2 regions of the Prochlorococcus sp. MIT 1011 genome follow, and region 1 is predicted to be linked to the other one. Evidence: predicted binding sites of a transcription regulator. Region 1 holds the regulator's gene; the other holds the start of a gene.
What was found. The regulator NtcA, encoded in region 1, controls nitrogen genes in cyanobacteria. The targets are predictions, from matches to a motif close to GTANCNNNNGNTAC.

Region 1 (4,179 bases):
TTTAATATCTACTTTATCTGGCCAATTCAATGAAATTTTTAAAAAATCTTCCAATAAAATCAATGCGACAATTGCATCAAGATTTTCAGGAGGAAAAAGGATTTCTTTTGGAAGCCAACGAATAAAATAATTTGGTGGCCAAATTTCCCAATATCTAAACCTTGCTCTTAAAGTTGATCCTTTCTCATTAACATAATTTATATTAAAAAGATTTTTTCGTTTCAATTCATTCTTTATAAATTTACAATTAGTTCCATCACCAATGATGATCTTGCTAATATTATAATTTTCATTCCAAAAAGAAACTAATTCATAACATTTATTCAACGAAGCTATGCCTGCCTCAATTACTTTTCCGGATTGAATATTAGCCAATAATAAGCCACATTTTTTTTTACCTGGATCTATTGATATATAAAAACTCATTTAATTCTTCTTTTTTATAATTCCTTCTAAAGATTTCAGCTCTAATGATACTGAGACTTTATCTGCACTTTGATTATTATCAACAGCCCTAGCAATAATTTGGAAATCCCCTTTTTTTTGATTAACTAGATATTTTCCTAAATTATTAATTTGATTAGCATTAACTTGCAACTCAGAACTTAACGATCCTCGACGCCTTACCTCAGCCAAAGTTGAAGCAATTAAAAGATTAATCTTTTTACTAATAGATTCAGCATCAGAATCAGATAAAGATATATTTTCTAGAGCAATAACTTCTCCTTTTCTTGTAATGATTTTATTTAATGTGACTTCAGGAAATGCATAAACATAATTTTCACCTCTAAGTATATTTCCTGCTGATTTAATCCTAACTACCCAACTCCTATTATCAGCTATTTTATTTTCAAGCTTCTCAATATCATCTTTACGAACTAATAATATTCTTCGATAAGTAGACTGATTTGTTTTTAATAAGTTAAAAGCATAAAGATTAGCCTTCTGTAATATACTTTCTATAAATTTTTTTATATCACTATTTTTATTTAGTTTAACAGTCTTAGTAACTAAAGTTTGACCACTACTTATTACTACATTTCCACTTCTAAAAGCATATAGATTTTTTTCTAATTTTTTTAATTCTTTTTCACTATCTATAATCTTTTCTCGAATATCCTCTAATTGAAATAGTCCTATCCTTAAATCCCTATCAAATACAATCATAGTTGCAAATGAAATAGCACTAATAATACTTCCAGTAAAAACAGTTATTAAAACAGCTGTACTTTTTGGCCTTAATTTAAAAATACTTAAACGAGCCTTGCCAACTTTAGAACCTAAACGATCTCCTAGAGTAGAAAGTATTCCACCTAGGATTAATATTAAAAGAATTTTCAGCCAGACAGTCACAGAGAGGAAGAAGAATTAATCAAACCTCCTAAACCTTAGTATGTAATGGCTTCAATTAAATCTTTTTGCTAACGCTATTGGATCAAATATAGTTATTTTTTTCCTATCTATTGCCAATAATGACGAGCTTTTTAACTCACCTAGTAGTCGTGTAATAGTGACTCTGGTTGAACCTATTGCTTCAGCAATAGCTTGATGAGAAAGTCTCAAGTCAATTGTTACTCCCTTTTCCCCAGGTACACCAAAGTCTCTACATAAAACAAGCAAAAAACTTGCAAGCCTAGAGGACATATCTCTATGAGTTAACGTTTCAATCATTGTTTCGGTTTGAAGTACTCGACTTGATAACCCTTGGAGAAGCAACAAACCAACTGAAGCATCTTGTTCAATTGCATTCCTTACTGATGTTGCTGGGGCCGATACAAGCTCAACACGAGTAAATGCAACAGCATGATAAAAACGATCTGATCTATTTCCTGTCAATAAAGATAAAACACCAAAAAGACTATTTTCTCTCAATAAAGCAACTGTAATTTCTTCACCTGTTTCATATACCCTACTTAAACGAACAGCACCACGCCTAATCAAATAAACCCTTTCTGCAGGATCACCAGGAAAGAAAATTGTTTTTGACCTATCTACTACTTCAGTAGAAACACCATCAAGAGACTTAATTACGTCCAACAAAGTTTGGTTCGGAGGCAAAGATGATGATGAATTAACAGCCATCTGGCTATTTTTGGGTTGGTTGAAACGCGTAAAGCCACGAAAAGAAGTGACCATATTTAATTTATCGTTCTGAGAACATTAAGTAGTTGTGAAAAAACGATATGTAGCCATAGAGACTTTTTTCAGCCTTAATCCTCCACTCAACCCTTTTCTTTGTAAAAATTCTAACTTTTAATACTATAAGCTTAAAATAAAATTGAAAACTATTAAAAAAATTTCATCTCTTGCTTCAAACCGCTTCAAGTCTAAAACATATTTGACGCCAAAATTTTTTCATACACCACAGATGGTGTTGTCTTGGTTGATTTGAAATTTTATAGCGCTAGGTTAAGAAGAGGTCATTAAGATCGAATTTGATATGAATGCAGGATCAAGCATTAATGCTCAAAGGAAGGATTTATCACCGCCCATGGGCTCATCGCTTAGAGCAGTTCCCCATACGCCTCCTTTACAACTAGTTAAAACTCAAGGACAAGTACAAATACATACCTCTCCTTTTAGAGGTAGTTTTTCAGTTGTTTTAAGTGAGGCTTTACGGTCTGCTGGATTAGGAAGCAAAGTCTTAATATCTCAATTTTTGAAAGGCGGAGTTAATCAAGGTCCAAATGGAGCAATCAATCTTTGTGGTCGATTAGAATGGCTGAGGCCAGCTATTGAAACTTGCTTGCCAGGAGAGTTCCCTGAAGAAAATTTGTCCCTAAAGAAAAAATCTGAAGAGAAAGCCATTAAAGAACTATGGGAATTTTGTAAAAAACGTATAGTTGAAAAAAGATTAGATAAGATCGTGCTTGATGAGATTGGAGTAGCAATTAACCTAGGTTTTATTGAAGAAAATGATTTGATTTCTATGATCAATAATCGCCCATCATCTACAGATGTCATTCTTACAGGACAATCAATCCCTTCTAAAGTGATTGAGATGGCTGATCAAATTACCGAATTACGCTGAAATTAAATGTTAAAGAACGATCTTTGGATTTCACAGCAGGCTTCTTTAGGAATGCTTGAACCATTTCAGGAAAAACTAATAAGACATCTGGAACCTGAATTAAAAAAATCACCTGTTTTAAGCTTTGGTTGCTCATCGTATGGATATGATTTGCGTCTTTCTTCAAAAGAATTTTTGATTTTCAAACATGTTCCTGGAACAGTAATGAATCCAAAAAAATTTAATCCTGCAAATTTAGAATCTACTGATTTAAAAGAAGATGAGGATGGTAAATACTTTATTTTACCTGCCCACTCTTATGGTCTTGGTGTGGCATTAGAGAAAATGAAAGTTCCGCCAAATATTACTGTTATTTGCCTTGGTAAAAGCACTTACGCTCGCTTGGGAATAATTGTCAATACAACCCCTGCAGAAGCAAGCTGGGAAGGTCATCTAACTCTTGAATTTAGTAATAGTTCTGGTGCTGATTGCAGGATTTATGCAGATGAAGGAATCTGTCAATTACTGTTTTTTGAAGGTGACCCTTGCGAAACTACTTATAGTGATAGGCAAGGCAAATATCAACATCAACAAGAGAAAGTAACTCTAGCAAAAGTTTAAATATGAGTCTTGTTCAATTAATAACTTCAACACCAGATGCCGAGAAAAGCATGGCATACATAGCTAGAGTAAGCAATCCCAAAAATCAAGATAACAATGATTTTAGTAAATTATTGGGATATTGCATTAAAAATGAACATTGGAGTGTATTTGAGCAAGCTTATATGACTTTACAAATAGAAACCACAAGAGGAATCGCCGCGCAAATATTAAGACATCGGTCATTTACTTTTCAAGAATTCTCTCAACGATATGCAGATAGCAGACAATTAGGAGAAATACCCATACCAGAATTAAGAAGACAAGATAATAAAAATAGACAAAATTCTATTTCAGATTTATCAGAAGAAGTTATTAATCAATTTAATGAGAAAATCAAACGTCAATTCAATCTAAATAAAAAACTTTATGAAGAAATGCTTGAAGCTGGAATAGCAAAAGAATGTGCGAGATTTGTACTTCCACTTGCTACACCAACTAGGATTTATATGACAGGTTCATGTCGTTCTTGGATTCATTACATCAATCTAAGAACTGGCCATGGGACG
Region 2 (4,179 bases), 940 kb from region 1:
ATCACTTTAAAGATATCATCTCCATTTTCTGAAAGAAAAGGAAAAATATCGTTTGACGAGGGTATAATTTGAAGATCAAATTTAGATAATTCCTGAAAACTATTAGACCTTGGTTTAAGACAAATTAAATGCTCTTCAAGTGATACAGGGGTTTCATAAGTATAAACTAATGTATGAATTATTTTCTTTTTCATTCTTCTAAAGATTCAACATCATATCTTTTATCATTTCTAAAATAAATACCATGTATGAGATCATGCAACTTATTTAAATCAATTTGAAGACTATCAATAGCTTCATGTAAGCCATCTTTGATTAAGTGATCGATTCTTACAAAGCTCCATTTTGAGAGCAATAATCCTATTAAACATTCAAGATCATTAGGTTTTTCAGATATAGGAGAGTTTTGAATCTTCACTAAAGATTCTTTGATACCTTCAAGACAAAATCTAACTGACCTTGGAAAGATAGGATCCAATAACAAAAAGCTAGCAATTGCATTTGGGCTTATTGATCCTTGCTCAGATATCCTAAACATTTGATAAGCTCCCGCTGATCGCAATAAAGAAATCCACTGAAGTTCGTCCAATGCTCCTCCAAGTTCTTTTAGATTTGGTAAAAGTAAAAAATATTTTACATCTAATATCCTAGAAGTTTTATCAGCTCTCTCAATTAATCTTCCTAATTTACTAAAATCCCACGCAATATCATGACTAAAAGTAGCATCAGTGACTCCATAAAATAATTGACAACCTCTTCTGATTTCAAATAATTGTTCTTGAGCAGGTTGAAGCCAGATCACCTCACCTTCTTGAATACTCCAATATAAACTATTAATTTGTTCCCACATTTCAGAGGTAATAACATCTCTTATTTGACGAGCATTTTCTCTTGCCATGCAAATACAACTTAAAATGCTATTAGGATTTTCTCTATCTTTAATAAGGAAATTTGTTACATCACTAGGAGTCTTATGTATATAAATTTCATCAAACTTCTTTCTATCTCCACTTGCGTCGACTAAAGGCAACCAAGGCTCTGCGCTCCCAGGAGGACAATCTAGTGCCATAGACTCACTTACCTCAACAAATCTAGAAATATTTTCTGCACGTTCAAGATATCTGTTAATCCAATAAAGTGATTCAGCGACTCTGCTAAGTAGCATTTTAATTATTTACTAACGACCCAAGTATCTTTGCAGCCTCCTCCTTGAGATGAATTAACAATCAAAGAATCTCTTTTCAAGGCTACTCTTGTTAACCCGCCAGGGCTTACCCAAGTACCCTTTCCTCTAAGTACATAGGGTCTTAAATCGACATGGCAGGGGTAAACTTCCCCATCGCTAAGGGATGGAACTGTAGATAAATCCAATGTTGGTTGCGCTATATAATTTCTTGGATTAGCTTTTATTTTAGCTGAAAACTTATCAATATCTATTTGGGATGAATGTGGACCAATTAACATTCCGTAGCCGCCTGCTTCAGATACACTTTTTACAACTAATTTATCAAGGTTTTCTAATACAAAGCCAAGGTCACTTGATCTCGCACAAACATATGTTTTAACATTATTAATTATTGGTTCCTCTTTTAGATAATACCTAATCATTTCAGGCACAAAAGTATAAATTAATTTGTCATCTGCTAGACCTGTACCAGGGGCATTTGCTATGGCCACTCGACCTTTTCTTAATACATCAATAAGACCTGGAACCCCCAGCATTGAATCTTTTCTAAAGAACTTAGGGTCTAAATAATCATCATCTATTCGACGATAAATTACATCAACTTTTTTAATACCAGAAGTAGTTTTCAAATAAACATTTTGATTCTGACAAACTAAATCACTTCCTTCAACTAATTGAACTCCCATTTGTTGAGCTAAGTAACTGTGCTCAAAATATGCACTATTAAAAACTCCAGGAGTCAATAGGACAACTTTTGGAGTATCCGTCCAAACTGCTAATTCCTGGAGTGATTTCAACAAATATGAAGGATAATCATCAATAGGCCTGACAACTCTTCCATTAAAAAGGCTCGGAAAAATCCTTTTCATAACTAACCTATTTTCCAAGAAATAAGCAACACCTGAAGGGCAGCGAAGATTGTCCTCTAAAACAAGCCACTCGCCTTTTCCATCTCTAATAAGATCAAGTCCAGAAACATGACACCATTTCCCTAAGGGTAGAACAATGTCCTTCATCTGAGGTCGCCATCCATCGGAGCTCTCAATGAGATCTATTGGAATAATTCCATCTTTAACTATTTGTTGTTTTCCATAGACATCAGCTAAGAACAAATCTATTGCTTCGAGTCTTTGTATAAGTCCCCTCTCTAAATCTGACCATTCTGAAGAACCAATTACTCTTGGAAGAGGATCAAAAGGGAGGATCCTTTCAGAATCTCTGTTACCAGAATCATTGAGACGAAAAGTTGCTCCATGGCGAAGAAGAAGCTTCCTTGCTATTCCATGACTTATGTTCAATTGATCTAAACCCATCTCGCCTAAAGACGAAAGTAAAGGCTCTAATGAAGATCTCGGTAAAAAATCCTCTGAAGAAAAGTATTCATCATATCCCTTTTTAGGTTGATAATTTTTAAACATATCAACCTAAAAACCTGATTTAAATATGATTCAAGTCATTCGATAAGCAAGTATCTAAAAATACAAAAAGTGCTTTAAAGTCCTTCATTGACTTATATATGTATATTTAAATACACTTTAGAAAACTGAAATTAAAAATTAATTATCGTGAATATTTCAAAAAAATGCCAGAGATGATTAACCTAAACTAATTATTGAAGATCAAAAAAGAAAATTCATAAAAGAAATCCTAAATTATTATTGACTGTTATCAATAAATCTATTAGAGAGCAAGGCAACTTATCTTATAAGAAAAAATTATTCACACCAATAGCTTTACTAATTGCTATCAGCAAAAATCTGGTGAGTTTACCCATCCGACATCTTTGATTTAGAAGCTAAATTCCGTCTGTCAGATTTTTTATCTGATCTTATTTATTGCTCTTTCGGGCAAATACTTAACGCTCTTTTTCATGACCACTATTCAGCAGCAGCGTTCTTCGTTGCTCAAAGGTTGGCCACAATTCTGCGAGTGGGTTACTTCCACCAACAACCGTATCTATGTCGGTTGGTTCGGTGTATTGATGATCCCTTGCCTTCTTGCGGCAACAACTTGTTTCATCGTTGCATTTATCGCTGCTCCTCCAGTTGATATCGACGGTATCCGTGAGCCAGTAGCTGGTTCATTCATGTATGGAAACAACATCATTTCTGGTGCTGTTGTTCCTTCAAGTAACGCTATCGGCCTTCACTTCTACCCAATCTGGGAAGCAGCAACTCTTGATGAGTGGCTATATAACGGTGGCCCTTACCAGCTTGTAATCTTCCACTTCCTTATTGGTATCTGTGCATACATGGGACGTCAGTGGGAGCTTTCATACCGTTTAGGTATGCGCCCATGGATCTGTGTTGCTTACTCAGCTCCTGTATCAGCAGCTTTCGCTGTATTCCTTGTTTACCCATTCGGTCAGGGTTCATTCTCTGATGGTATGCCTCTAGGAATCTCTGGAACATTCAACTTCATGTTCGTTTTCCAGGCTGAGCACAACATCTTGATGCACCCATTCCATATGGCTGGTGTAGCAGGTATGTTCGGTGGTGCTTTGTTCTCTGCAATGCACGGTTCTTTGGTTACTTCATCACTTATCCGTGAGACCACAGGACTTGATTCTCAGAACTATGGTTACAAGTTTGGACAAGAAGAAGAGACATACAACATCGTTGCAGCTCATGGCTACTTCGGTCGTTTGATCTTCCAATATGCAAGCTTCAACAACAGCCGTAGTCTTCACTTCTTCTTGGCTTCATGGCCAGTGATTTGTGTTTGGTTGACATCTATGGGCATCTGCACCATGGCGTTCAACTTGAACGGTTTCAACTTCAACCAGTCTGTAGTTGATACTTCAGGCAAGGTTGTACCAACCTGGGGTGATGTACTTAACCGTGCAAACCTTGGTATGGAAGTAATGCACGAGCGTAATGCTCACAACTTCCCACTTGACCTAGCAGCTGCTGAGTCTACTTCTGTAGCTCTTGTTGCACCTGCAATCGGTTAAGTCTTTAACTTGATTTTTTTAAAGCCCTCTTTTAGAGGGC

Region 2: the regulator NtcA is predicted to act here: its motif matches at 2,655-2,668, upstream of SIB75_RS03290 (circularly permuted type 2 ATP-grasp protein).

The regions. Positions count from the first base shown of each region.
Region 1 covers NZ_CP138983.1:1,599,569-1,603,747, forward strand. Annotated here, with positions in the region: gene SIB75_RS09595 (DUF3146 family protein) at 1-5, shown strand, start outside; gene SIB75_RS09600 (hypothetical protein) at 1-426, opposite strand, end outside; gene SIB75_RS09605 (DUF3084 domain-containing protein) at 427-1,353, opposite strand; gene ntcA (global nitrogen regulator NtcA) at 1,405-2,136, opposite strand; gene SIB75_RS09615 (cob(I)yrinic acid a,c-diamide adenosyltransferase) at 2,441-3,031, shown strand; gene dcd (dCTP deaminase) at 3,038-3,631, shown strand; gene thyX (FAD-dependent thymidylate synthase) at 3,634-4,179, shown strand, end outside.
Region 2 covers NZ_CP138983.1:598,961-603,139, reverse strand. Annotated here, with positions in the region: gene SIB75_RS03300 (transglutaminase family protein) at 1-194, opposite strand, end outside; gene SIB75_RS03295 (alpha-E domain-containing protein) at 191-1,165, opposite strand; gene SIB75_RS03290 (circularly permuted type 2 ATP-grasp protein) at 1,171-2,604, opposite strand; gene psbA (photosystem II q(b) protein) at 3,057-4,139, shown strand.